Regions from separate parts of the Luteibacter sp. KNZ12-1A genome, predicted to be linked through region 2. Evidence: predicted binding sites of a transcription regulator. Region 2 holds the regulator's gene; each other region holds the start of a gene.

Region 1 (9,644 bases), on a different contig from region 2:
TTCCGCGACAGGCTCGGTCGACATCCCGCCGGCCATGCTCGCCAGCCTCGACATCTCCGCGCGGTAGCCGCCTTCGTCCTTGCCCTGCGCGCCACGCGCCAACTCGGCGACCTTGTCGTAGCCGAAGCCGTCCACGTACTTGCCGCCGCGCAGGTTCTCCGCGAACGCCGCCACCGCCGCGGCGAAACGCAAGCGCTCGCTCGCTTGCCCTGCGATGTCAGCGGACAAGGGCTGCTCGACAAGCCGGCTCGCGCCGCCATCCGGCGCCTTGTAGCGCAGGCGGAGGAAACCGAGTTCACCGGATGCGGGCGTATCTTTCGCGGAGGCGTAACGCAGCGGATCGACGCGTGCGCCCTTGGAACCTTTCAACGTGATCTCGTACAGCGCGGTGACGCGGGCACCCGCGCCGATCTCGCCCGCATCGACGACGTCGTTGTTGAAGTCTTCGCGTGCGAGGACGCGCTTCTCGTATCCGATCAAGCGGTACTCGGCGACGACTCCCGGGTTGAACTCCACCTGGATCTTCACGTCCTTGGCGATCGTCATCAGCGTCGCCGACATCTCGTCCACCAGCACGCGACGCCCTTCGCCGAGGTTGTCGATGTAGTGGTGGCTGCCGTTACCGGCGTCGGCCAGTTCCACGGCCATTTCGTCGTTGTAGTTGCCTTCGCCGAAACCCAGCGTGGTCAGCGCGATGCCGCTCTTGCGCTTTTCCGCGATGCGGTCTTTCAGGGCCTGCACGCCGACGGTGCCGACGTTGAAGTCGCCGTCGGTGGCGAGGATGACGCGGTTCACGCCGCCCTTGATGAAGCCCTTCGCCGCCTGCGCATAGGCGAGGTCGATGCCGGCGGCGCCGTTGGTGGACCCGCCCGCGCCGAGCGCGTCGATGGCCGCGGCGATCTTCGCGTGTTCGTCGCCCGGCGTGGAAGGCAAGGCGACGCAGGTCGCGCCGGCGTAGGTCACCAGCGAGATACGATCGGCCGCGCGCAGCTTCGGCACGATCTGCTTCAGCGAGGCCTTGAGCAGGGGCAACTTGTCCGGCTCGTCCATGGAACCGGACACGTCCACGAGGAAGACGAGGTTGGCTGGAGGAATCTCGCTGGCGGGCACGCTGTATCCCTGGATGCCGATGAGCAGCAGCTGGCGCTCGGGATTCCATGGCGCGGGCGCGAATTCCGTCGTGACGCCGAACGGCTTCGCGTGACTCGTCGGCACCGTGTAGCCGTAGTCGAAGTAGTTGATGAATTCCTCGGTACGGACGGCGTCGACGGGCGGCAGGCGGCCTTCGTTGAGCATGTGCCGCACGTTCGTATACGAGCCGGTGTCGACGTCGATGCTGAAGGTCGACACCGGGTCGCCGGCGGCGAGATGGACGGAATTCGGCGTGCGATGCGCGTAGTTCTCGCGGTCGACGGGCAGGTAGGGCGGCGCGATCGCGGTGGCGTAACCGATTTGCGCCACGGATTCGACCAGCGCCTGCGGTGCGGCCTTCGTCATGGCCGGCGGTGCGGGTGCGGTGGCCGGAGCGGCCATCGCGTGCGCGAGCATCCGCCGAACCGGCATGCCTTGGCCGGGCTGGCAGCCGTTCTCATCGGCCGGCGGCGGTGACGTGTCGTGCCGCGCGGCGAAGGCATCGCCCGAGGCGGCCACCCCGGCGGTGGCGACCAACCCGGCGAACAGGAGGGAAAGCGTGACGCGGAGCGTATTCATCGTGCATGGCCTCGTGGGTGACATGACGGTGAAACGCAGGGAGGGATGGATCGGGGTTAACCGGTGTGACGCGATTCGTTCAGCCGGGTCGGATCCGCCCGCGGTTCCTCGCCCGCGCTCACCCGGTTCCGGCCGGTCTGCTTGGCCCGGTAGAGCGCGCGGTCGGCCGCGTTGAGCAGGTCCAGCGGGCCGCCATGCGCACTCACCTGCACGTGGGCCACGCCGATGCTGATGGTGACCACGCCGAAGGGACTCGAAGGATGGATGATCGCCAGCGCCTCGACCTGTGCCCGCAGGTCCTCGGCCAGGGCCAGGGCGTCGGTAAGGCGGGTGCCGGGAGCGATGACGGCGAATTCCTCGCCACCGAACCGGGCGACGAAATCTCCCGCGCGGACGCCGCGTCCGATAAGTCCGCCGACGAGGGAACGCAGGCAGTCGTCGCCCGCCAGGTGGCCGTAGCGGTCGTTGTATTCCTTGAAGAAGTCGACGTCGATCATCAACAGGGAGATCGGTTCCTGTTGGCCCGGGCGATGCCATTCGCGCAGGAGGCGCTCGTCGAGCGCCCGTCGGTTGGCCAGGCCGGTGAGGCTGTCGACGAAGACCAGTCCTTGCAGCTCGTCGCGGCTGCGCGATAACCGGTATTCCTCCTCGACCAGGCCGACCTGGGCCAGCGTGCCGCGCAGGCCGATGCCGATCACGGCGGCGATGGCCCCCACGATGCCCAGCGTGGGATAGCCCGGGATCACCATGAGCCCGAAACCCAGCACGCTCATGGCCAGGAAGGTCGGGCTCGCGCTCAGCACGAAGCGCACGAGGTAGACCGGCGGATGCCAGTGCCGCCTCGGCTGGCGCATTGTCGCCGTGACGAAGAGTGCGAGGAAGGGCAGGTCCAGCAACGCGTCCCAGGGCGACGTGCCGAATTCCGGATGTCCACCCAGCGCCACATAGTGGTTGTAGAAGTAACCGGAAAGCGCATAGGTGACGAAGAACGCCGTCACGCCACGAAAGAAAAAATGATCGTCCGCGCGGTCGGTCGCCAGGTAGCGCAGCGACGCGGCCAGCGCGAGGCAGGCGTTCTCGAAGTCGAGCATGTAGGCGATGTCGATCGCCTGCTGCGTCGCCATCGCGCCCTGCACCGACACGATGGAGAACGTGCGCACGTAGAACAGTACCCCGAGCAGGGCGGCCAGGATCAGGTCGATCGTGACGGCCCATTTCTTGCGCGCCGGCACGGGAGCCGACGAGACGGCCACCAGCACGGGCAGCACGTACAGGATGTAGAAGAACATGCTGTCGCCGGGCGCAGGGTTGGAGTTTTCCAACACATAGTTCTGCCGGGCGGACAGCGACATGCCCACGGTCCACAGGGCGAGGCTGGCGAACAGCAACCACCAGCGCCGGTCACGCGGCGGCCCCGAGCGGCGCCAGGCCGATACCACGCTGCCGAGCGCCAGCGCCGCGACGGTAAAGAAGCACACATAGGAGACTTCCATGCCCCCGGAAGGCATGTTCGCCAGTGCGATCACGTGGACCAGGACGATGGCCACCGCGACGATGACTGCTTTCATGGCGTGCCTCCCCCTGCCTGCAACGCAATAGTCATATCGGCGGGGACGGCGGGAAGTTGAGGTCCATGAACGGATGTTAAGCCTGGGGCGGACCAAGATGTGAAGGTACTGACGGACCGGGGCGGCGGTTTTCCGGTCCAAGACCCCAATCTTTGCCTATCGGTAATCTCACCTGTTCCGGGTCGTCGTCTTGGATTCCCTGCGTAGGGGTCGCAGGATGTCAGCCTGATTTCGTCACCGAAGGAGCGTGCCATGTCCTCACATCCCGTGAAGATCCCCGGCCCCGACCATCCCATCACGATCGCGCCGGCGGGTGGCAGGGTGGTGGTGCGTGACGGCGACCGGGTCGTCGCCGACACCCGCGACGCGCTCGTGCTCAAGGAAGCCAGCTACCCGCCCGTGTTCTACATCCCCCGTGCCGATGCCGACATGGCCTCGTTGCGCCGGACCGAGCACCATACGCATTGTCCTTACAAGGGTGAAGCCTCGTATTACAGCCTCCCGGGCAACGAGGAAAGGGCGATCAATGCGATCTGGACCTACGAGGAGCCGCACGAGGCGGTCTCGTCGATCCGCGGTCACCTCGCTTTCTATCCCGACCGCGTGCGCATCGAGCACACGCCCGGCTGACCGTCCCGCCACGGAGCCCATCCATGCAAGCTTTCGTCGACACCACCTGGGCGCCAGGCGCCGCCTCCCACCGCGCCGGCACGAGCGCGACCGCCGCCCGATGTCAGCCCGGCCTCTCGCTCCGCGAACGTTACGACGCCGTGCGGGCGCGTACCGAGGCGCTCGTCGCGTCGCTCGGCCCGGAGGACATGGTCGTCCAGTCGATGCCCGATGCCAGCCCCGCCAAATGGCACCTGGCGCACACGACATGGTTCTTCGAGACCTTCCTGCTCGGACCGAACGTGCCCGGCTACGACGTCTTCGATGCCGAATTCGGGTATCTCTTCAATTCCTACTACGAAACCGTCGGCCCGCGTCATCCGCGACCGTTGCGCGGCTTGCTGACCCGGCCGTCGATCGATCGCGTGATCGCCTATCGCCATCACGTGGACACGCATATGCGGGCCTTTCTCGCTGGCGCGATAGGCCCCGAGCTGGAAGCGCTGCTGCGGCTCGGCTTCGCCCATGAGGAACAGCACCAGGAACTGCTGGTGATGGATGTGCAGCACCTGTTCGCGCAGTCGCCGCTGAAACCGGCCTTCGATCCGGCATGGTCCGCGCCGGCACCCGGTCCGACAGGCCGGTTCCGCCCGGTGGGCGGTGGGCCGGTGCGCATCGGTGCCGTCGACGAATCCTTCGCCTTCGACAACGAAGGTCCCAGGCACACGGTTTGGCTGGAGCCGTTCGAGATCGCCGACCGCCTGGTCACCAACGGCCAATGGCTGGCCTTCATGGCGCTCGGCGGCTATCGCCGCGCCGACCTGTGGCTTTCCGACGGATGGGCTCAGCGCCAGGAGGAAGGATGGGAATCGCCGCTCTACTGGCAGCACGACGGCGAAGCCTGGTCGCACATGACTCCCGGCGGCTGGCGGCCGGTCGATCCCGACGCGCCGGTAACCCATGTCAGTTACTACGAAGCGGAGGCTTTCGCGCGCTGGGCCGGTGCACGTCTGCCGACGGAAGCGGAGTGGGAGCACGCCATGCGTACACGCGACGACCTGGAGCAGGTCGACGATGTCGCCTGGCAGTGGACGGCCAGTTCGTACTCGCCGTATCCGGGGTTTCGCGCGGCGGACGATGCGGTCGGTGAGTACAACGGGAAGTTCATGATCGGCCAGATGGTCTTGCGTGGTGGCGCCAGCGTCACGCCGTCAGGGCACGCACGGATCTCGTACCGTAATTTCTACCGGCCCGGGCAGCGCTGGATGTTCAGCGGCGTGCGCCTCGCGCGCGATCCCGCGTTCACGCCGGATGGCGACCGCCTGGCCTTCCTGCGCGACACGCTGGCCGGGCTGTCCTCGTCACCGAAGACCTTCTCGCCGAAGTACTTCTACGACGGGGCGGGGTCCGACCTGTTCGAGGCGATATGCGTCACGCCGGAGTATTATCCGACGCGCACGGAGACGGCCTTGCTTCATGAGATCGCTCCTGCGCTCGCCGCAGGTATTCCGCAAGGCGCCGTGCTGCTCGAATTGGGCAGTGGGGCGAGCGACAAGACGCGGATGCTGCTCGACGCCGCGCCCTGGATTTCCGCCTACGTTCCGGTGGATATCAGCGCCGCCGCGCTGGATGGCGCGGTGACTCGTTTGCGTGAGGCGTATCCGTCGCTCGCGGTGCATCCGGTGGTGGGTGATTTCACCCACGCGATCGAGGTTCCGAAGGCCTTGGCGGGACGTCCCGTCGTGGCGTTCTTCCCTGGTTCCACGATCGGCAATTTCACGCCAGCGGAGGCCATCGCCTTGCTGCGTTCGGTGCGGGAACGGCTCGGGCCGGGTGCGCGCTTCATCGTGGGAGCGGATCAGGTCAAGGACGTGGACGTGCTGCTCGCCGCCTATGACGATGCCGCCGGCGTGACCGCCGCGTTCAACCGCAACGTGCTCGTTCGCATCAACCGTGAACTCGACGGCGATTTCGATCCCGAGGCGTTCGAACACCGCGCGGTGTGGAACGCGGAACTCGAACGCATCGAGATGCACCTGGTGAGCCGCGAGGCGCAGCGCGTGACGGTCGCCGGTCAGTCGTTCGCCTTCGCCGCCAGCGAGTCGATCCACACGGAGAACTCGCACAAGTTCACGCCGGCGTCGTTCGCATTACTGGCGGAAGCGGGTGGGTGGCGGATCGAGAAGGAATGGGTGTCGGCGGCGCCGGCGTTCGGAGTGTTTTCCCTGGTGGCGGCTTCGTAGGGGATCGGCCGCCTTCTACCGGCTACGAGCATCGCGGCCGAGGCCGCTTCCCACCCTGTGTGCCGCTTGCAGGGTGGGATGCTGCTTGCAAGGGGTGGGAAGCGCCCTGGGGCGCGATCGCTCACCGAACCTCGATCACCTTCATGTAACCCCCATCCGAAACGCTGACCACCGAGCGCCGGTGGCCCTGCATCTTCACCGCGTCGTCCACCGAGGCGCCGATCGCCGAAGCGGTCTCGGCCACGCCCACCGGCTTGTTGCCGCGACGCTTCTGCTTTCCCGCGAAGCGGGCGTGGTTGTAGCCCGACCAGCTGGTGAATACGACGGCACAGGCGATGGCCACGATGAGGATGACGTTGATATCGCCGCCGTCGCCGATCGGACCGAGCACGTGCAACTGCAACCAGGCGCTGCGCACGCCGAACGCCCACGCGCCCAGGGTGAGCAAGGGCAGCCACAGGAAGACCCAGAATAGCCAGGCGAAGATGGTGACGGTGGTGAACACCGCCTTTTGCGCCTTCGATTGACGTTCGGGCCGCTGGATGAGGATGGCTTCGGCTTTCATCGCAGTCCCCTGTCCGGGCTGACCCAGACCGCGCGCGTGCCCTTGCGTTTCAGCAAGGCCTTGGGCATCGCGACGATCGAGGTCGCCGTGTTGAGCAGCCAGTACACCAGCGGGTACCAGATCATCCAGTAGTAGTTGCGGCCGATGCGCGTCTCGTAGCGACGGTCCACCAGCAGGCTGATGAGGAACTGGAGCAGGCAGATCGCGCCGAGCACCACGCCATGCCATTGCGGCAGCAGCGTGTCGATGTACAGCGACGGTGGCAGATCGATAAAGCGACCGAGCAACCAGAGCACGATGATGATGGCCATGGTGTACGACCAGAGCAGGCTCATCACGTATTCGAACGCTACAGGCCACATGCGCCGCTGGCGCCACTTGAACAGTTTCGTCGTGTAGCGCAGGAGGACCTCGGACCCTCCCTGGGCCCAGCGCAGGCGCTGCTTCCACAAGCCGCGAAGCGTTTCCGGCATGAGGATCCAGCACAGCGCGTTCGGCTCATAGCGGATTTCCCAATGGCGCATCTGCAACCGCCAGCTCACGTCGATGTCCTCGGTGACCATGTCGGTGTTCCAGTAACCCACGTCGTGCAGCGCGCTCTTGCGGAAACAGGCGATCACGCCGGATACCGTGAAGATGCGCCCATACACGCGCTGCGCACGCTTGATCAGGCCGATGATCGAGGAGAACTCGCCGACCTGCAGCTTGCCCAGCAAGGTGGAGCGGTTGCGGATGCGCGGGTTGCCCGTGACCGCGGCGACGCGCGGGCTTTCGAGCATGTGCATCATCATCCAGTGCGTGGCGTAGTCGTCGAGCAGGGCGTCGCCGTCGACGCAGACAAGGAAGTCCGAGCGGGCGGCGAGCGCCGCCGCGCGCAGGCCCATGGCCTTGCCCTGGTTGCTCGACATGTGGATCACGCGCAGGGCGGGGTACTGCTCCATCAGCTGGTCGAGTTGCGCGCCGGTGTCGTCGGTGGAACCGTCGTTGATCGCGATGATCTCGAAGTTCGGGTATTGCTGCGTGGCGAGGTGCGCGATGGTCTCGCGTACCTGGTCGCCCTCGTTGTGGCAAGGCACGACGAGGGTGACCATCGGATAAGAGGGCAGCACGTGCGGTTGCACGCGTGCCGGCTCGCGGCGCTCCCAGCGCACGAAATAGATGATGCCGCCGCTCATCCAGATGAGCGACATCACCAAGGGATAGTAGAAGGCGAACTCGAGTAGCGCGTGCAGGATGCCGCTGTTCATCGCGCGGGCTCCCGGTAAGGATAATCGGCCGCCGAGATATAGGGACGTATCGCTTCCAGGGCGGGATGGTCGTGGACGAAGTCGTCCGGGTAGTAGCCGATGTGGCGCGCACCCGCGGCCTGCACCGCGCGCATGCGCGCGGCGAGGTCGCGATCGGCGATCGGCTGGTGCGTTCGCCAGTCTCGCGTGGCGAACTCGAACAGCGTGCGCTCCATGGCCCCCGGCGTGGCGTTCACCTGCGCGACGAGCGTGCGGTACCAGCCCAACCGGTCGGCTTGCCGGTCGAGTTGGGGCATGGCCATGATCGCGGTCATGTCGTAGGCGTTGTTGAAGGCCGGCAGCGCCTGCGCGAACCAGGCCTCGGCCTTCGGTTGCAGGATCGGCCGTGCGTAGATGTTGCGCGCGGTGAGTAACTGCGGGCGCCAGCGTTTCATGCGCCGGGCCAGTTCCAGGGTGAAATCGATCAACGCCTGCGTGTTCTGCGCCGGCGTATTCCTGGCCCAGGGGCCGAGGTTATCGGTATCGCGCAGGTAGGCGTCGTCGGAGAACAACACGCCGGCTTCGTCGGTGTGCATCGCCAGGTCTTCGTAGACGTCGCCGATCAGGCCACGCACCGTGGCGTCGTACGGCGCCAGGCGGTAGTGATCGCCGCCGGGCTTGGGTTCGCCCGCCAGCGAGGGCAGGTCCTTGCCGTTCGGGAAACGGAAGGCCAATACCGGCATCCATGCATACACGCGAACGCCGGCGCGGGTACGCAACTGCCACGACACGCGCGAGAAGAGATCGGCGCGCACCGGCAGGTGGCGGTTCGGAAAATACACGGCATCGGCCACGCCGTCGCCGTCGGGGTCCGCATAGGCCTGCAACCACACCACGCTCGGATGCATGCGCTTGATCCGGTCGAGCAGGTGGGACAGGTTGCGATCCTGCTGGGCGGGATCGGGATCGTAGACGTAGTCGAGATCGACCTGCACGGCACGTATCGGGTCGACTCGCGTCTGGTGGCGCATCAGCCAGCCGAGGCGGTTGGCGGTGACGTTGCCGCTGACCAGCAGTCGCGGAATCGTGCGCCCCGGGACCAGGTTGGGCAGGTTGTCGCCGAGGCTGAAGGTCACCGTCATGCCCAGCTCGCCGGCGATGTCGCGACCTACCTGGGTATACGCGCCGTACGGCCACGCGATCGCGCGCGGCCGTACGCCGATGTGCTTCTCGATCTCGTCCGCGCTGTGTGTAAGGTCGGTGCGGATGCGATCCGCATATTCGCCGGCGGTTTCGTAACGCCGCTTCGCCGTGTCGTAGGCCAGAGCCGCCGCCGTGGGCAGCAGGTTGCCCTGCGGATTCGCGTTCAGGCCCTGGTGCATCTGCCAGGAGTGCGAAGCGAACTCGACCAGGCGGGAAGCATGCATTTCCGCGACCTGCTCCCAGGTCAGAAAGCACGAGCGGTCGCAATCGGCCCCGTTGTAGGGCATGCGTTGCCCCGGTGCCATGTCCATCCAGGAGCCCACCAGTGCCTGCACCGCGGGGTAGTTATAAGCCCGCAACAGGGGATAGACGCGCGTGTAGAAGCTTTCCAACCCGTCGTCGAAGGTCAGCAGGACGGCGTTGGCGGGCAGCGGAGCACCGCCATGGCTGGCTTGCACGACCTGGTCGAGACTGACGACGTGGTAACCGTTGGCCTTGAGCCAGTCGAAGTGGGCGACGA
Region 2 (9,644 bases):
CGGAACGCCTTGAGCTTTCGTGGGAAGACGTGGCCCAGGTGGACACGATCGGCCTCGAGGTCGGCTACAGGCTCATCCCGCTCGTGGACAAGGCCCAGGGCGGCGAACTGATGGCGCGGATCAAGTCCGTGCGCCGCAAGCTGTCGCAGGAACTCGGTTTCCTGGTTCCCTCGGTACATATCCGCGACAACCTGGACCTGGCCCCGCATGGCTATCGCATTTCCCTGATGGGCGTGCCGATGGGCGAGGCGGAGATCCACACCGAGCGCATGCTGGCGATCGATCCGGGCCGCGTGCACGGCACGATCAACGGCATCGCCACGCGCGATCCCGCCTTTGGCCTGGATGCCGTGTGGATCGAGCCGGGCATGCGCGAGCACGCGCAGACCCTGGGCTACACCGTGGTCGATCCGGCCACCGTGATCGCCACCCATCTTTCGCACATCCTGCAGAACCACGCCCACGAGCTCATCGGCCACCAGGACGTGCAGCAGTTGCTCGATCGTCTCGCCCAGCAGACACCCAAGCTCGTCGAAGACCTGGTGCCCAAGCGCCTGTCCCTGGGTGTCGTGGTCAAGGTCCTGCAGAACCTGCTCGCCGAGCGCGTGCCCATCCGCAACTTCCGGGGCATCGTCGAATCGCTGGCGGAGCATGCGGGCCAGAGCCAGGACCCCGGCGTCCTCGCCGCCGCGGTACGCGTCACCCTCGGTCGCCAGATCGTGCAGGAGATCGCCGGCCTGGGTACGGAAGTGCCTGTCATTACTTTGGCGCCGGAGCTCGAACAGATCCTGCTGCAGTCCCTGCAAGGCGTCGGTCCCGCCGGCGCGGCGGTCGAGCCGGGTCTCGCGGATCGTCTCCAGCAGAGCGTCGCCGATGCGGCGCGCCGCCAGGAAGCGGCGGGTGAGCCGGCCGTGCTGCTGGTGTCGCCGGCACTTCGTCCGTGGCTTTCGCGCTTCACCCGGCATGTGGCCCAAAACCTGCATGTACTTGCGTACAACGAGGTTCCGGACAACCGACGCGTCAAGCTGGTGACGGCCCTCGGGCGATAGGAACGAGACACCGCGCGGTGCATCGCCGCGTGGGCCGAACGAACGAAGACAGGATCGAACGCATGAAAATCAAACGATTCGTTGCTCCCGATATGCGCCAGGCCATGCGCCAGGTTCGCGACGAACAGGGTCCGGACGCCGTGATCCTGTCCACGCGCCGGCTGGACGACGGTATCGAGATCATCGCCGCGCTCGATTACGACGAAGCGCTGGTGCGCGAGGCCGGTTTCGGTTTCGACGCCCCGGCCCGCGAGGAAGCGCCGATCCGCGCCACGCGCGATGAAGCCGAGCGCGCCGCCCGCATCGACCAGGCCCGCGCCGCCACCGCCGCCGCGGTGGAGCGCGCGACGAAATCGGGCATGCCGCCGGCCACGAACGCGCCGCAGCGCCAGTCGAGCGCCGCGCTCGCCGCCAGCGTCGCCGACGTGGTCCGCGCCGCCACCGCGACGCCGGCCAACGATGCCGCCGTGAATGGCGTGCGCGCCGAGATCAACAACCTGCGCGAGATGCTCGAAGTGCAGCTCTCGACCCTTGCATGGAACCAGATGGACCGCGAGCAGCCGCTGCGTGCCCGCATGCTGCGCGAGATGACCCGCCTGGGCATCGACGGCGACGTGGCACGCGCGCTGTGCGCGGAATTGCCCGCCGACATGAACGCCGAGCAGGCGCGCTACCTGCCGCTGGGCATGCTCTCGCGCAACATCCGCACCAGCGGACGGAATTTCGACACGGTCGGCGGCGGCACCACCGCCCTGGTCGGCACCACGGGCGTGGGCAAGACCACCACCATCGCCAAGCTCGCCGCCCGCGCCGTGCTGCGCCATGGGGCATCGAACGTCGCCTTGATCAGCGCCGACCAGTACCGCATCGGTGCCGGCGCGCAGCTGGAACATTACGGCCGCCTGCTCGGCGTGCGCGTGTTCAACGCACACGACGCGACCAGCCTGCGCAACGTGCTGCTCCAGTTGCGCGGCAAGCACACCGTGCTGGTCGACACGGCCGGCCTCGCCGGCAACGACCCGAAGCTGCAGCAGCAGTTCGAGACACTGCGCGCCACGTCGGACGTGCGCGTGTGCCTGGTGCTCGCCGCCAATGCGCAGGCCCAGGCCATCGACAGCGCGATCCGCGCCTACGCGCCGCTGGCGCCGCAGAGCGCGATCCTCACCAAGCTCGACGAGGCACCGCTGATCGGCGGCGCGCTCTCGGCCCTCATCCGCCACCGGATGCCGCTGGACTACACCACGGATGGGCAGCGCGTGCCCGAGGACATCGCCTCGGCCGATGCGCGCAAGCTGGTCTGCCTCGCGGCCCAGTTGCTCAAGCAGCGTAACGACGAACCGGACGACGCCCTGCTCGCCGAGCGCTTCGGCATCGCCGCGCCGGCCCTGGCCTGACCGCGCCCACCCTTTTCCCGGCAACCGCAAACACTTACGGCAGTGACTTCCTTCATGAGCACACACGTCGATTCCACCCAGGCCGCCGGACTCCACTGGCTGGCCGACCGCCGTCCCACCCGAAGCATCGCCGTCGCAGGCGGGAAGGGTGGCGTGGGCAAGACCACGGTGGCGGTCAATCTCGGCATGGCGCTCGCGATGGGCGGCCGTGACGTCGTCCTCCTCGACGCCGATCTCGCCATGGCGAACATCGACGTCCTTCTCGGCCTCCAGCCCACCCGTCACCTCGGCCACATGCTGGAGGGCGAGTGCGGCATCGAGGACCTGATCCTCCAGGCCGCCCACGGCCTGAAGGTCATTCCCGCCACGTCCGGCACGCGCCGGATGGCGCAGCTGCCGAACATCGAGCACGCGGCCGTGATCCGCGCCTTCGACGAATATCCGCTGCCACCGGAATACCTGATCGTCGACACCGCCGCCGGGATTTCCGACAGCGTGTCGATGTTCGCCGCCGCCTCGGACGAGGTGGTGGTCGTGGTCTGCGACGAGCCCGCCTCCCTGACCGACGCCTATGCGCTGATCAAGGTCATGAGCCGCGAGTTCGACGTGAATCGTTTCCGCATCGTCGCCAACATGGTCCGGCACGCCCAGGAAGGCCGCCAGCTGTTCGAGAAGCTGTCCCGGGTGACAAACCGCTTCCTCGACGTGTCCCTGGATTTCATGGGCATGGTTCCGCACGACGAGTACCTGCGCCAGGCCATCCGCCGCCAGTCGGCGGTGGTCGACGCCTGGCCGAGCAGCCGATCGGCGGTCGGATTCAAGAATCTGGCCAGGTCGGTCGATACATGGGGTGAACCCGAACCCCGGGCACAGGGCCGCATCGGCTTTTTCGCCGAACGGTCCCATCTGGGGGGAGGGCTGCCACTGTGAGCGTCGCGACCGAATATCTCGAGATCACGCGTATCCCGGCGGATCAACTAGTCAAGAACCACGCGCCGCTGGTGCGCCGGATCGCCTATCACCTGATGGGCCGGCTGCCGCCAAGCGTGGATGCGAACGACCTCATGCAGGCCGGGATGATCGGACTGCTCGAGGCGGCAAGGAATTATTCGCCGACTCGCGCGGCCAGCTTCGAAACCTATGCGGGCATCCGCATACGTGGCGCCATGCTGGACGAACTGCGCAAGACGGACTGGACCCCGCGCTCCGTCCACCGGAAGTTGCGCGAGGTCGCGGAGGTGACGAGGCAGATCGAGAACGAGACGGGTGGCGACGCCGAAGACGCGGAAGTGATGAAGCGGCTGGGCATCGACGCCATGGAGTACAACCAGATCCTGGCCGACGCGGCGAGCGCGCGGTTGCTGAGCCTCACGGCGCCGGAAGGCGACGAAGGCGCCGCGATCGACGTGGTCGACCCGGATGCCGCGGGCCCGGATGGATTGTTCGAGCAGCAAGGCCTGCGTGACGCGCTGGCGCAGTCCATCGACGGGCTGCCGGAGCGCGAGAAGCTGGTCATGTCGCTGTACTACGATGAAGAGCTCAACCTGAAGGAAATCGGTGCGGTGCTGGGGGTGAGCGAATCGCGGGTGTGCCAGATCCATGGCCAGGCCCTCATTCGACTCCGCGCACGCATGTCGGGTTGGAAAGACAAGCATTGACGAACGCGCGGTAGCAAGGCGGAGACGAGTTTTGGACAAGAACATGAAGATCCTCGTGGTGGACGATTTCTCCACCATGCGACGCATCGTGAGGAACCTCCTGGTGGAGTTGGGATTCACCAACACCCTCATCCAGGAGGCCGAGGACGGCAACGCGGCGCTCGCGCTCTTGCGCGCGCAGCCGTTCGACCTCGTCGTGACGGACTGGAACATGCCGAACATGACCGGCATCGACCTGCTCCGGGCGATCCGTGCCGACGCGGCGCTGAAGGCCATGCCTGTACTGATGGTCACGGCGGAGAACAACCGTGACCAGATCATCGCGGCGGCGCAGAGCGGCGTGAACGGCTATGTCGTCAAGCCATTCACGGCGGTCACGCTGAAGGAAAAACTCGACAAGATCTTCGAACGACTCGCCGCGGCCGCGGGCTAAGGAATGACGATGAACACCATGCTTTCCAGCGGCCACGATGTGGCTCCCGAACTGCGTGCACTGCTCGACGCCGACGACAGCGTCTCCTTCGAGCAGGCGCTCGACCAGCTGCTGCGTACCCGTGAGCAACACCTGTTCATGGCGCTCGGCCATCTCGCGCGCGACCTGCACGAGTCCGCCCGCCGCCTCGCCGCCGATATTTCGCACGACGGCGTGCCAGGCAACATGAGCGATGCGCGCAAGCACCTGCGCGACGTGCTCGAGATGAGTTCGCAGGCCGCGCACCGCACGCTCGATTTCAGCGAGAAGCTGCGCCCACAGGCACAGGCCCTCGCGCGCCAGGCGGACGAGGTGCTGGTGCTCGACCACGCCGACCCGGCCTTCGCCACCCACGCCACCGCGCTGGCCGTGCGCGTGGGCGATTTCGCGCAGAGCTGCGACATCGGCTTCGGCGAGATGGTGGAGGCACAGTCCTGGCAGGATCTCTCCGGCCAGCGCGTGGCCCAGGTCGAGGCTTTCATGGCCAAGGTCGAATCCTCCCTGGTGGAACTGGTTCGACTGACCGGTTCGCTGGCGGGCGGTGCCGCGCCGGCCGCCGACAAGGTCAGCCAGGACGAAGTGGATCGCCTCCTCAGCGAGTTCGGGTTCTGAGCGCCGTATGAGCGTGGAGCTGGACAACGAGCTGCTCAACGTCTTCCTGATCGAGGCGCGGGAGTTGCTTGAGAGCCTGGGCGAACAGCTCGTGGATCTCGAGGCGTCGCCGAACGACATGGAACTGTTGAACGCGGTCTTCCGCGCGTTCCACACCGTGAAGGGCGGTGCGGGCTTCCTCGGCCTCAATCCGATGGTCGAGCTCTGCCACCGGGGCGAGGATCTCCTCAACGAGGCCCGCAACGGCTCGATCGTGCTCAACGCCGGCTTCATGGACGCGTTGCTGGAGTCGCTGGATCTCCTCAACGACATGATGCGCGCCGCCGACGGCGGCTTGCCGATCGAGGCGGCGCCCCGTTCGCTGCTCGACCGCCTGCTGATTCCGGGCCGCGCGGCCTCCGCGCCGCCGATGGCCCTGGCCACGCCCGCCAGCGCGCCAGCCGCCGCTCCCGCGCAGGCGCGGCCGTACGACCCGATCGAAGACGAATTCGAAGCGATGCTCGACGCCGCGCGCAGCGACCGCGAGCCCGCTTCCGTGCCGTCGGGCACGATATCCGACGACGAGTTCGAGGCCCTGCTCGATTCGCTCTATGGCACGGGTGCCCCCGGTGCCGACGCGACGGCCGACACTCCACCCGTTTCCGACGTGGCCGCGCCTGCCGTCGCGGGTCCTGCACCGGTCGTGGCCCAGGCAGTCGCTTCGCCCGCCGATGGAAACGCGATCAGCGACGACGAATTCGAAGCCTTGCTCGACAGCCTCCATGGCACGGCGGCCCCGGGCGCCGCGGGTAGCCCCGCCATGGCGGGCTCGACGTCCTCCGCATTGGTCGCGCCGCCCGCCGCCTCGTCCAAGCCTGTCCCGGCAGCACCCGCGGCGCAGGTCGCGGCGAAGCCGGCCCCGGCGGCTGCCGAGAAACGCGGCGCCTCTACCGCCGACACCACGGTCCGCGTCGATACCCATCGCCTCGATGGCCTGGTCGATGCCGCGGGTGAGCTGGTACTCGTGCGCAATCGCCTCACCAGCCTCGCCCCGCGTGGCACGAACGACCCGATGGAACGTGCCATCGGCGAACTCGAGCGTGTGGCGGAAGAACTGCAGAACGCCGTGCTGCGCATGCGCATGCAGCCGGTAGGCAAGTTGTTCTCGCGTTTTCCGCGTATCGTCCGCGACCTCGCCCGGCAACTCGGCAAGGAAATCGAACTGGTCACCGAGGGCGAGGAAACCGATATCGACCGCACGGTGGTGGAGGCGCTTGCCGATCCGTTGGTGCACCTGCTGCGCAACGCCGTGGACCATGGCATCGAGATGCCCGATGTCCGCGTCGGCGAAGGCAAGTCCCGCGCGGGCACCGTGCGCCTCGCGGCCGGCCAGTACGGCGACCGCATCGTCATCACCGTCACCGACGACGGCAAGGGCATGGACCCTGAGGTCCTGCGCCGCAAGGCGGTGGAGAAAGGCCTGATGGACGAGGACCAGGCCGCGCGCCTCGACGAGCGCGAGTGCTACGAGATCGTGTTCCGCCCGGGTTTCTCCACCGCCAGCCAGGTCTCGGATATTTCCGGCCGCGGCGTCGGCATGGACGTGGTCAAGACCAAGATCGTCGAACTCGGTGGCACGCTGTCGATCGATTCACGCGTGGGCCATGGCAGCACCGTGCGCCTGTCGGTGCCATTGACGCTGGCCATCCTGCGCGTGTTGATGGTGCGCGTGGGTAATCGGCCGCTGTCACTGCCGCTATCCAACGTGGCCGAGGTATTCGAACTCGTTCCCGGCCAGGTCCAGGAGCTCGACGGCCGCATCGTCGCGGCGCATCGCCAGCGCGCGCTGCCGCTGGTCGATCTCGGCCGCTGGGCCGGTTCGGCGGGGAAGGGCGGCCACGTGGTCGTGGTGCAAATCGGCCACCAGACGCTCGGTTGCCTCGTCGACGAAGTGCTGGGCCGTGAAGACGTCATGGCCAAGCCGCTCGGGCCTTTCCTGAAGGATGTCCCGGGCGTGGCCGGCGCGACGATCACCGGCGACGGGCGGATCTCGCTCGTGCTCGACCTCGCCGGCCTTGCCGACGACAACGGGCAGGTGTTGCCTACACTGAGGATGGCGGTCTGACATGGATATCGTGAGCGTCGTCGGAACGATCCTGGCCTTCGTGGTCATCATCGTGGGTACCATCCTGAAGGGTTCTAGCCTCGATGCCCTGTGGAACCCGGCCGCGTTCGTCATCGTCTTCCTCGGCACGTTCGCCGCCCTGCTGGTGCAGACGCCCGGCGCCGTGCTGAAGCGCGCCTTGAGCATGTTGCCCTGGGTCTACCGTCCACCGGACATCGAATCGGAAAACCTCGTCAGCCGCATCGTCGGCTGGAGTGAAATCTCCCGCCGCACCGGCCTGCTCGGCCTGGAACCCGCGATCGAACGCGAGTCCGACCCCTTCATCCGCAAGGGGCTGCAGCTGTTGGTGGACGGCACCGAGCCGGACGCGATGCGTTCGGTGCTCGAAGTGGAAGTGCTCGCGCGCGAGCACACCGACATCGAGGCCGCCAAGGTATTCGAGAACGCCGGCGCGTATTCGCCGACCATGGGCATCATCGGCGCGGTGATGGGCCTGATGTCCGTGATGCAGAACCTCGCCGAGCCGAGCAAGCTGGGCCATGGCATCGCCGCGGCCTTCGTCGCGACGATCTACGGCATCGGCCTGGCCAACCTGCTGGCGTTGCCGATGGCGTCGCGTCTGAAGGGCCTGGCCCGCCGCCGTTCGCAGATGCGCGAGATCCTGGTGGAAGGCCTCGTCTCGATCGCCCAGGGCGACAACCCCCGGCACATCGAGAGCAAGCTGCAGGGGTTCCTCTCGTGAAGCGGCGGCATCACGAAGAACACATCAATCACGAACGCTGGGCGATACCCTACGGCGACCTGATCACCTTGCTGCTCGCGCTGTTCGTGGTGATGTACGCCGTTTCCGCTGTGAACGAGACCAAGTTCCGAGTGATGGCGCAGTCGATCAACGAGGCGTTCAACGGTACCGGCAAGGTCATCGAACCGATTCGCGAAGCCACGCCAGCCGCCCAGGTGCCGTTGCCGAACCAGTCGCGCGCGCCCACGGCGGCGCCGATCGCCAAGATCGAGGTACCCATCCCGCCGCGCAACCTGCCACTTCCCGGCCACGAGGGCGCGGCGCCGGATCGCCAGGAAGCGGCGAGCATCAACACGGCCACGGCGGCCAACACGGCCATCGGCAAGACCGAGGCCGCAAGCCTCAGCCAGATCGCCGATGAAGTGCAGCGTGCGATGAAACCGCTGATCGACAAGAACATGGTCAGCGTGCGCAAGACCCCGGACTGGCTCGAGATCGAAGTGCGCACGGACATCCTGTTCCCCGTCGGCGTGGCGAAGTTGCAGGCGCCCGCGGAGGATGTGCTGCGCAAGCTCGCAGGCATCCTTTCGCCCTTTCCGAACGCCATGCGCGTGGAAGGCTATACGGACAACACCCCGATCGCGACGGCGACGTTTCCCTCCAACTGGGAGTTGTCGGCCGCCCGCGCGGCCACCGTGGCACGCCTGCTCACCACGACCGGCGTCGACCCGCATCGTGTCGGCATCATCGGCTGGGGCGAATTCCGGCCCACGGCCGACAACGCGACGGACGAGGGGCGCAATCGCAATCGCCGCGTACTGATCGTGGTCATGAGCGACAAGGCCGCGCCGGCGCGCTTCTACAGCGACGCCGACCGTGTCGATCTCTCCGCCGTGGAAGCCCGATGATGCGGGTCTGGGCCATATCCAACCAGAAAGGCGGCGTGGGCAAGACGACCACCACCGTCGCGCTGGGCAGCCTGATGGCGGAATCCGGCAGGCGTACGCTGCTGGTCGACATGGACCCGCATGCATCGCTGTCGGGATACATCGGTGTCGAGGGCGCGGCACATGGCAGTGTGTACGACCTCTTCGGCGTCGGTGGCAACCCCCTCCCCGTACGCACGCTGGTGCACGCGACACCATGGGATCGCCTCAGCGTGTTGCCCGCGTCGGCCGCGATGATCACCCTCGACCGGCAGATCGGCACGCGTCCCGGCATGGGTCTTGTCCTCACCCACGCGCTGGCCGAACTCGCCCCGGATTTCGACCACGTGCTGCTCGATTGCCCGCCGACGCTCGGCGTGCTGATGGTCAACGCGTTGGCGGCCAGCGACCGGCTGCTCGTGCCGACGCAGACCGAGGCGCTGGCACTCGCCGGCCTGGAGCGCATGCTGCGCAGCCTGTCGATGATCGAGCGCTCGCGTGGGAAGCCCATGCCGCGCACGATCGTGCCGACGCTCTACGATGCACGCACGCATGCCTCGCGGGCCTGCCTTGCACAGCTGCGCGAGCTGTACGGCGATGCAGTGAGCGAGGCCGTGATTCCGACCGACACGCAGATTCGTGAAGCCAGTGCCGCCGGCGTCCCCCTGGCGTCGTGGCCGGCGGCGC
Region 3 (9,644 bases), on a different contig from region 2:
CCAGCTGGATCGAAGTGAAGCGCACCATGGGGACGTCGCCGCCCTCGTCGAAGCCACGGGCTTCGAACGCGCTGACGCGATACCCGTCGCGGGTGACGAAGGGCATGCTGCGGACAATCTGCGGCGGAGCGTCGGCCGTCGGGTGCAGGCCGCCCGGGACCTTGCTCGATAACGAGTCCATCGCGTTGGGCAGGGTGCCCATCGTCGCGTTGATGATCTCCACCAGCGTCTTGTCGCTGCGCGGCACGCTCGCCGGCTCGCCGCTGGCGGGGCAGGCCAGCGTCAGGGCGAGCAGGGTAGCCAGGGAGCGGAAGGGGCGCATGGGGTCCGGAGCAGGGTGATCGGGGGCGCTAGTGTGCACGAGTTGGCGGCTTCCTACTCCGTAGACGTGGCGGCAGGCTTGCATGCGTCACGATCGCCCGAATATCGGTCACAACGTGCCAGCTGGTTCCCCCGATGACAGACCTCCGCTTCGACAACGCCTTCGTCCGCGAGTTGCCGGCCGATCGCGACACGTCGAACCGGCCCAGGCAGGTGGCCGGGGCCGCGTTCTCCTGGGTCGACCCGACGCCCGTGCCGGCGCCGCGGACGGTGGCGGTCGCGGGCGAGGTCGCCGGCATGCTGGGCATCCCGTCCGGGGCGCCCGGTTTTGCCGAAGTCTTCTCGGGGAACGCCCGCTGGCCCGGCATGACCGGCTATGCGATGGCCTATGGCGGACACCAGTTCGGCCACTGGGCCGGGCAACTCGGCGATGGCCGGGCGATCGGCCTCGGCGAGGTGCTGACGGAGCGGCACGGGCGTCAGGAGTTGCAACTGAAGGGTGCCGGCCGGACGCCGTACTCGCGTGGCGCCGACGGACGCGCGGTGCTGCGATCCTCCATCCGCGAGTTCCTCTGCAGCGAGGCGATGCACCACCTGGGCGTGCCGACCACGCGGGCGCTGTCGCTCGTGGCGACAGGCGAGGCCGTGGTGCGCGATGTGATGTACGACGGCCACCCGGCACCGGAGCCGGGCGCGATCGTCTGCCGCGTGGCCCCTTCGTTCCTGCGCTTCGGCTCGTATGAACTGCCGTCCTCGCGCGGCGATATCGGCCTGCTGCGCCAGTTGACCGACTTCACCCTCGCCACGCATTACCCCGAGTTCGCCGGTCTTCCCGGCGAACAGGGCTACGCCGCCTTTTTCATGGAAGTGTGCGAGCGCACCGCGAGGCTCATGGCGCACTGGATGCGCGTGGGCTTCGTGCACGGCGTGATGAACACCGACAACATGTCGATCCTCGGTCTCACCATCGATTATGGCCCGTACGGCTGGGTCGACAATTTCGATCCGGACTGGACGCCGAACACTACCGATCGCGCGCACCGTCGCTATCGCTTCGGCCAGCAGCCCCAGGTGGCCTACTGGAACCTGCAACGGCTCGCCCAGGCCTTGTCGCCGCTGTTCGAGGGCGTGGAAGCGTTGCAGGCGGGGCTGGACCGTTACGTGGAAACCTTCGAAGCCACCGATGCCGCCTTCTCGGCCGCGAAGCTGGGCCTCGCCGGCGCGCGCGAAGGCGACGAGGCATTGGTGGCCGACCTGCGCGGCTTGTTGCTGGCCGGGGAGATGGACATGACGATCTTCTATCGCGACCTCGCGGCGCTGGATCTCGCCGCCCCACGGGTGGGAAGCGTCGGGGCGTCGTTCTACGACGAGGCGAAGCGGGCCGCGATCGATGGCCCCTTGCAGGCATGGTTGCAGCGCTACGCGGCCCGCGTACGCGAGGACGAATCGTCTGACACGGAGCGGCTGGCCCTGATGCACGCGAGCAATCCGCGCTACGTGCTGCGCAATTACCTCGCCCAACAGGCGATCGACCGCGCGGAGCAGGGCGACGACGACGGCATCCTCGAATTGCTCGATACGCTGCGCCGGCCCTATGACGAGCAGCCGGGCAGGGAACACCTTGCCGGGCGCCGGCCGGATTGGGCGCGTGAACGCGTGGGCTGTTCGATGCTCTCTTGCAGCAGCTGAGCGGCCCCTGGGCTAGAATCGCCGGTTCCTTCACGTCGTCGAGGTCCATCGCGTTGTCCGCCGGTTCCGCTTCCGACGCCGCCCTCGATGCCTTGTTCGTGCCCTTCGCGACGGGCGTGTTGGCCTTTCCGGCCGATGGCAGGCTGTTGATGTTGCGCGCGCGCGATGGCTTCGCCCTGCGCGAACGCCGGCGCCCGGGATGGATCTTGCAGCAATCGTTCAAGCCGGCCGCCGACGCCCTGGCACGGTCGGGTTTCGACGTGTCGCCCGAGGTTCCCGAGGGAAGTTTCGGCGTGGTGATGGTGCTGCCGACCCGCCAGCGCGAGGAATCGCGGGCCTTGTTCGCACAGGCGATGTCGCTGGCTGGCTCCGGCGGCGTCGTCGTCGCCAGCGTGCCGAACGCGGAAGGCGCCAGGACCGCCCAGGCGGATCTCGCCCTGTTGGCCGGTGGCGTGGGCGAGTTGTCCAAGCACAAGTGCCGCGTGTTCTGGACACGTCCGGGTGCCGTCGCCGATCCGGCACTGCTTGCCGGCTGGCTCGCGCTCGACGCGCCGCAGCCGATTGAAAGCGGGCGTTTCGTGAGTCGTCGCGGCCTGTTCGCCTGGGATCGCATCGACACCGCGTCGGCCTTGCTGGCGAGCGTCCTGTCGTCCGACCTCTCCGGCCGCGTGGCCGACCTCGGCGCTGGCTTCGGTTATCTCGCTTGCGAGGTCGTCGAGCGCTGCGCGGCGGTCTCGGCCGTGGACCTCTACGAGGCCGAGGCACGCGCATTGGAGCCCGCCCGGCGCAATCTCGCCGATGCCATCGCCCGCGCCGGCCGCATCGTCGCCGGCAACGTGCGCTGGCACGATGTCACCCACGGTATCGACGCCGGATACGACGCCATCGTGTCCAACCCCCCATTTCACCAGGGGCGCGCCGACGACCCGCAACTGGGCCGCGCCTTCATCGCCGCCGCCGCGAAAGGCCTCGTGGCGCACGGTCGCTTCTGGATGGTCGCCAATCGGCACCTGGCCTACGAGGCGGCGCTCGACGCCAGCTTCGCCAGTGTGCGCACCGTCGTCGAACGCGACGGCTTCAAGGTCATCGAAGCAAAGGACCCCCGCCGATGAAACTCGTACGCCTCCTGGCGAATCTCGGCTATGGCAGCCGCAAACAGGTCGCGGCCATGTTCCGCGAAGGGCTGGTCACGGATGCGGCGGGCGAGGTGCTGTATGCGGACGACAAGGTCGAGCATGCCGAGGTGCGCTTCGAGGGAGAGCCACTGGATCCACCGCAGGGGATGTTGCTGATGCTCAACAAGCCCGTCGGCTACACCTGTTCGCGCAAGGACGTGGGCAGGCTGGTCTACGACCTCCTGCCGCCGCGTTTCGCGTTGCGCAATCCGGTGCTGTCGACCGTGGGCCGGCTGGATCGGGATACGTCGGGGCTGCTGCTGTTCACCGACGACGGACAGCTCCTGCACCGGATCATCTCGCCGAAGGCCGCGGTGGCGAAGGTATACGAGGCGACGCTGGCCGAGGACCTGCGTGGCGACGAGGCCGCGATCTTCGCCGCCGGCACCCTGATGCTTGAGGGCGAGACCGAACCGCTGGAGCCCGCGGCGCTGGAGGTGCTCGGCCCGCGCCATGCCCGGCTCACGTTGACCGAGGGGCGTTATCACCAGGCGCGCCGCATGTTCGCGGCCGTGGGCAACCACGTGGCGACGCTGGAGCGCATCGCGCTCGGCGGCCTGTCGCTGGACGACCTGCCTTCCGGCCAATGGCGCCTGCTGACAGCGGAAGACACGGCCAGGATCTTCGGCTGAGGCCGTATCGGCTTCGGCGGGTTCGTTATGGACGCTCCCTGCACATCGGGTGCAGTATCCCCGGGTCACCTCGCTCCCATAGGAATACGAAGATGAAACGAATCGTCATCGCCGCGGCCGGGTTGTGTGTGTGCGTCGCCGCCCAGGCCGCCGACAAGAGCATCGTGGTGCCCATGACCCTCGTCACCGCCGACGGCACGGGCGCCTCGGTCGGCAGGGTCATGATCACCGAAGGTGCCGGTGGCCTGGTCTTCACTCCCGATCTCAAGGGCTTGCCGCCGGGTGAGCACGGCTTCCACCTGCACGAGAAACCCAGCTGCGATCCGGGCGAGAAGGATGGCAAGAAGGGCGCCGCGCTGGCGGCCGGCGGCCATTACGATCCCGGACACACCGGCAAGCACGAGGGGCCGGAATCCTCCATGGGCCACGAGGGCGACCTGCCCAAGATCACCGTGGGCGCCGATGGCACCGACACCACGGCCGTGACCGCGCCGCGCCTGACCAAGCTCGCGACGCTGAAGGGCCATGCCTTGATGATCCACGCCGGCGGCGACAATTATTCCGATCAGCCCGCACCCCTGGGTGGTGGTGGCGCACGCATCGCCTGCGGCGTCGTCCCGTAAGGAAACCATGTCCCAAGGCGGTCTCTTCGCCCCCGAACCGCTCGTGATCGTCGATGACGAGCACGGGCGGTTCGCGTATGAGCCCGGCGTGATTCCACCCGGGCGTGCCGCCGACTGGTTCGCGAGCCTGCTGGCGGACATCCCCTGGGAAGCGCAGAGGCGTGCGATGTACGGCCGCGACGTGGACGTGCCGCGGCTGCTCCAGCATTACGCTTTGGACGACCCTGCCTTGCCACCCGTCGTCGTTGAGGCGGCGCGCGAGGTGATCGCGCTCACGGGCGTACGTTTCACCTCGGTGGGCCTGAACCTTTACCGCGACGGCCGCGACAGCGTGGCGCCGCACAACGATCACATCGAGGAACTGGCGGAGGGCGAGCCCATCGCCTTGCTTTCCCTGGGCGCCACGCGGCGCATGATCTTGCGCGAACGTGACGCACCCCGGCGCAGCTTCGACATCGACATGGAACCGGGCAGCGTGCTCACGATGAGCTACGCCACGCAATTCCACTACGACCACGGCATCCCGAAGACGCGCGGCAAGGTAGGGCCGCGGATCAGCCTGGCTTTTCGCGTCCGGCCGGAGGGTAAGGCGGCTAGCAGGCGATATGGGTCGCGGAAGAAGATTTCTTAGTTGTTCACTCGGCTCGGCTTTGCGGTTGGGGGCGGGACGGCGACTACCGTCGCGCCGAGGGTGGCGCCCGGCAGCTCCCCCGCCGCGCACGATGAGCGCGAGGGCGAAGCCGAGCCCACCCACAGCAGGCTCAAAAGAGATCGATGCTGCCCAATGACACCGGCGTAGCCAGTTCGCCCCGGCGGGTGAGCGACTCGTAGCCGTGCACGCTGTCGCGGCCGTTCTGCTTGGCGAAGTACAACGCCTTGTCCGCGCGGTCGAGCACGATCTCGGGGTAATCGTTCTCGGTGATGCGCGCATAGCCGATGCTGACGGAGACGTGGCCCACCTGCGGGAACGCATGGTCGGTCACGAACTGGCGGAACCGGTCGAGGACGAGGTGGACGGCCGTTTCGTCCTGAGCCGCGAGCAGGATCACGAATTCCTCGCCGCCGAAGCGGAACAGCACGTCGCTCTGGCGGAAGCTCGCGCGCATGTGCTGGGCCAGCATGAGGATGACCTCGTCGCCGTAGACATGGCCGTAGGTGTCGTTGATCCGCTTGAAATGGTCGATATCGAGGATCGCCAGGTAAAGCCGGGAGGGCTCCTCGACCGGCTGGCGCTTGTCCTCGCCGTCCTGCACCGCGCCGCGCGCTTTCTGGCGTTGAAGGGTGAGCAGGCGCTGCAGGCGTTGCTCGAAGCTGCGCCGGTTGTACAGGCCGGTGAGCTTGTCGCGCTCGCTTTCGTTGAGCAGGGCGATGTAGTTGCAGTAGATGCGCGCGAAGCCTTCGACCATCGCGCGAACGTCGTCGAGGGAATCCGGGGCCTCGAGCATCAGTGCGCCGATGGCGGTATGCTCGCGCTGGATGGGGATGACCAGCCGGCTGTTGCCGTCGTCGGTGATGTCGCTGATCGCCTCGAGCGTCTCCATGGCGCAGACGAGGGTGTCGACGGGATCCCCCTCCCGCGCAGGATCGAGCGCCTCGATCATGAAGCCGCCATCGGGCTTGCGCGAACACACGACGATCGAATCCACGGGATGCTGCGGGTTTTCGCCCCGCTTGCACAGGGTGACGCTGTTGACGGCGATGAGTTCGGCCAGCGACAGCACCATGCTGTGGTCCAGCGCGTCGATGTCGCGGTGGTGCGTGAACTCGGCCACCGAAGCGAGCAGGCGCGATTCGGGCAGGACGCCAGCAGGGCTGTGCCACGGCGCTTTCATGCGCATGGCTTCCGCGCGAACGCATCGTCGCGACGTGGATAATGGACTTGCACCGGCACTCCCTCCCCCGAGTGGGGCAACGCCAGGCGGCCCCGTGTGTGCGTCGAACCGGACTTCCTGCCGGTGACTCCCTGGAGGGGTTAGCGGCTGGAAAGCCGCCGACTTTAGGGCAAAACGCGAACGGATGTCGAAAATCGTGACGCAGTCATCGATTTGGTGTCTTCACAAACATGAACCGTTGCGCTAGTCAGTCGCCTTCCAGCCACCCGCGCCATTTGAAGAACAGCACCGGCAAGAGGATGCTGACCACGATCGCTCCCAGGGCCATGGGATAGCCGAAGGTCCAGTCCAGTTCGGGCATCTTCTTGAAGTTCATGCCCCACACGCCGACGAGGATCACCGGAGGAATGGTGGCCACCGAGGTGACGGTGAGCACTTTCATCACGTGGTTCTGGTCGGTGCTGATGAAGCCGAGGCTGGCGTCGAGCAGGAACTGCAGCTTGTTGGTGACCTGGTCGTCGAACTCGTCGAGCGTGCGCAGGTCGTGCTCCACGACGCGCAGGCGAACCTCGACGTCGTCGGACATCCACTCGGGCTTCTTCGCGCGCAAGAACGATACGATCCGCTGCACGCCCAGCATCGAGGAGCGATTGCGCGCCTGCTCGCCTTCGAGGCGACCGACCTCCAGCATGCAGTTGCGCAGTGCCGGCGTGCCGATCCGCTCGGGCGTGAATATCCGGTCGGAGAGTTGCTTCAGGTCGGCGGACACGTCTTCCATGCGCTTGGCCGCCAGGTTGACGATCGCCTCGATCAACGTCGCGAGCACATCGGCGCTGGATTCCCAGCGGTGCTCCTGGCAGCTTTCGCTGGCCAGCTCGAACGCGGGCGACTCCTCGAAACGCAAGGTCATCAAGACATGGCCGGTGATCACGATGCCTACCGGGCCGGGATGATGATTGTCCGGCGAGTCGGCGAAATACGGGATCGACAGGTACATCGCGCCGTCGTCGGTGCGGATGCGGCTCGATAGCGCCAGGCTCACCACGTCGTTACGTTGTGGGATGCGCAGGCCGGTGATCTCGCTGGCGCAACGCCGTTCGTCTTCACTTGGATCGAGCAGATCCACCCAGATGGGGGCATTGGGTTTGGCCATGCCCGCGGTCCAGCGGACGGGGCCGGTGTACTTGCCATGTTCGTGGATGATCAGCACGTGCGCGGGTGTCCTTGGCTTGGGCTGGGAGGAGTCTACGCCGGTGATGACACGCATGGCCGAACACGCGCATGCTTGACGCCAGCGATGCCGGCTGCCGGACCAGGAGAGATACCGATGAGCGATACCGCCAAACCGCTGGAGATCATCCACGACAGCGCCAACCAGGTGTTTCTCGTCGTGGTCGATGGCCACACCTGCGAGCTCGAATACCGTCTCAGCGGCAAGACGATGACCATCACCCATACCGGCGTGCCGTCCCCCGTGGGTGGGCGTGGGATCGCCGCGCTGCTCACCCGCTTCGCCGTGCAGATAGCGGAGGCGAACGGCTGGAAGATCGTTCCCGCGTGCGGCTACGCGGCGACATGGTTCGAGCGGAATCCGGAATACGGGCATCTGTTGGCTTGAGGTGACCCGATCGCCGCTTAAGCGGCGACAGGCCTCGCGAGTTCGTTCAGCGGCGTGTTAGCTTTCGCGTTCCCACACAGCCAGGGTCACCCATGCGTACGAAGTGGATCGTCGCCGCCGTCGCGCTCGCCTGCGCCGGCCATGCCTTTGCCGACACCCCCGTGAAAACCGCGGACGATCCGCGCATCGCCGCGATCCTCGACGCCCTGGGCAAGGTGCGCACGATCGAATCGGTGGCCTTGTCGCCGGATGCGAAGCATCTCGCCTGGGCGGTGAAGACCAACGGCAAGCCGGTGCTCGAAGTGGCCGATGCCGACGGCCGCAACGCCCACCGCGTCACGGCGAGCAAGGGCTGCAGCGAGATCTCCGTCGCGTGGGCGGCGGATTCGCAACATCTTGCTTTCCTCTCCGATTGCGCGGGCAAGGCGCCGGGCGTGGAGGAGGGCAAGCAGAACGACATCTACGTGGTGGATATCGCCAGCAAGGCGCCGCCGCGGCGGATCACGCATCTCGCCGGCTACGTCGATGGCCTGGCATGGCGTCCCGACGGCAAGGCCCTGGCGTTCCTCTACGTGCCCAATGCCACCCGCCGCGCCAGCGCCACCGCGGCCGCCAAGCCGCAGCTGGGCGAGGTGGGCGTCGAAGGCATCGAGGTACAGCAGGTAGCCAGCGTCGGCGTCGACGGTGGCACTATCCGCACGCTGACCCCGGCGGGCCTCCACGTCTACGAATTCGCATTTTCGGCAGACAGCGGCCGGATCGCCTACGTGGCGGCGCAGCCGCCCGGCGACAACAACTGGTGGCTGGCGAAGCTCTATGCCCAGCCGGCCACGCCCGGTGCGCAGGCGGTCACCCTTGTCGATACGGCGGCGCTGTCCGGTCCGCTCAAGGACTTGCAGGTGGCCGTGCCGCGCTTCTCTCCGGACGGCTCCCGGGTCGCCTTCATCGGTGGCCTCATGAGCGATCAGGGTTCGACCGGCGGCGACATCTGGACGGTACCGGCCGCGGGCGGCGCCGAGCCGATCGACGTGACGCCCGGCGTGACGACCACGCCGGCGTGGCTGGCATGGACCGCGCCCGATCGCCTGCTGGTCGCCGAACATGCCGCCGGCGCGAGCCGGGTGTCGAGCTACGCGGTGCCCGCCAGTGGCCCCGCCACGGCCACCACCGTGTTCGAACTGCCGATGACGATCGGCGACGGGCGCCTGTCGATGTCGCTCTCGCTGGGTGCCGACGCGGGCAAGGCCGCCTTCATCGCCAGTTCGTTCGAGAAGGCCTTTGAAGTACATGTCGCCAACCTCGACGGGCAGTCGGTGCCAAAGGCGGTGACGACGTTCAACGCCGCGTTGAAGCCTTCCTGGGGAAAGGCTGAATCGATCGCCTGGAAGAATGAAGGCCATGACGTGCAGGGCTGGTTGCTGTATCCGGCCAACTACGATCCGAAGAAGCGCTACGGCATGATCGTCTCGATCCACGGTGGCCCTGCGGCCGCGGTGACGCCGCGCTGGCCGGGCGTGGGTTACGGCGGGGCGCCGCTCTCGGCGTTGGGCTACTTCGTGTTCATGCCCAACCCTCGCGGCAGCTATGGGCAGGGCGAGGCGTTCGTGCAGGCCAATCGCAAGGACTTCGGCTATGGCGACCTGCGCGACGTGCTGGCCGGTGTCGACGCGATCGAGAAGAGCCATCCGGTGGACGACCGGCGGCTGGGCCTCACCGGCTGGAGCTACGGCGGCTTCATGACGATGTTCGGCGTG

The links. Region 2 encodes FliA, which starts transcription of late flagellar genes. Its sites were predicted from a motif close to TAAAGTTTNNCNNNCNNNGGCCGATAA; they were not measured.
Region 1: the regulator FliA is predicted to act here: its motif matches at 3,312-3,338, upstream of ACR9ZJ_RS05970 (GGDEF domain-containing protein).
Region 3: the regulator FliA is predicted to act here: its motif matches at 6,413-6,439, upstream of ACR9ZJ_RS09365 (GGDEF domain-containing protein).

Annotation. Positions count from the first base shown of each region.
Region 1 covers NZ_JBPGXU010000017.1:23,315-32,958, forward strand. Annotated here, with positions in the region: gene ACR9ZJ_RS05965 (vWA domain-containing protein) at 1-1,710, opposite strand, end outside; gene ACR9ZJ_RS05970 (GGDEF domain-containing protein) at 1,767-3,278, opposite strand; gene ACR9ZJ_RS05975 (DUF427 domain-containing protein) at 3,531-3,908, shown strand; gene egtB (ergothioneine biosynthesis protein EgtB) at 3,932-6,130, shown strand; gene pgaD (poly-beta-1,6-N-acetyl-D-glucosamine biosynthesis protein PgaD) at 6,252-6,695, opposite strand; gene pgaC (poly-beta-1,6-N-acetyl-D-glucosamine synthase) at 6,692-7,942, opposite strand; gene pgaB (poly-beta-1,6-N-acetyl-D-glucosamine N-deacetylase PgaB) at 7,939-9,644, opposite strand, start outside.
Region 2 covers NZ_JBPGXU010000007.1:10,289-19,932, reverse strand. Annotated here, with positions in the region: gene flhA (flagellar biosynthesis protein FlhA) at 1-1,049, shown strand, start outside; gene flhF (flagellar biosynthesis GTPase FlhF) at 1,112-2,443, shown strand; gene ACR9ZJ_RS03045 (MinD/ParA family ATP-binding protein) at 2,498-3,373, shown strand; gene ACR9ZJ_RS03040 (RNA polymerase sigma factor FliA) at 3,370-4,101, shown strand; gene cheY (chemotaxis response regulator CheY) at 4,133-4,534, shown strand; gene ACR9ZJ_RS03030 (protein phosphatase CheZ) at 4,544-5,185, shown strand; gene ACR9ZJ_RS03025 (chemotaxis protein CheA) at 5,193-7,289, shown strand; gene ACR9ZJ_RS03020 (flagellar motor protein) at 7,291-8,031, shown strand; gene motD (flagellar motor protein MotD) at 8,028-8,939, shown strand; gene ACR9ZJ_RS03010 (ParA family protein) at 8,936-9,644, shown strand, end outside.
Region 3 covers NZ_JBPGXU010000034.1:24,784-34,427, reverse strand. Annotated here, with positions in the region: gene ACR9ZJ_RS09395 (hypothetical protein) at 1-322, opposite strand, end outside; gene ACR9ZJ_RS09390 (protein adenylyltransferase SelO) at 457-2,010, shown strand; gene ACR9ZJ_RS09385 (class I SAM-dependent methyltransferase) at 2,058-3,122, shown strand; gene ACR9ZJ_RS09380 (pseudouridine synthase) at 3,119-3,817, shown strand; gene sodC (superoxide dismutase [Cu-Zn] SodC) at 3,910-4,440, shown strand; gene ACR9ZJ_RS09370 (alpha-ketoglutarate-dependent dioxygenase AlkB family protein) at 4,448-5,071, shown strand; gene ACR9ZJ_RS09365 (GGDEF domain-containing protein) at 5,202-6,272, opposite strand; gene ACR9ZJ_RS09360 (CorA family divalent cation transporter) at 6,520-7,482, opposite strand; gene ACR9ZJ_RS09355 (GNAT family N-acetyltransferase) at 7,600-7,890, shown strand; gene ACR9ZJ_RS09350 (alpha/beta hydrolase family protein) at 7,983-9,644, shown strand, end outside.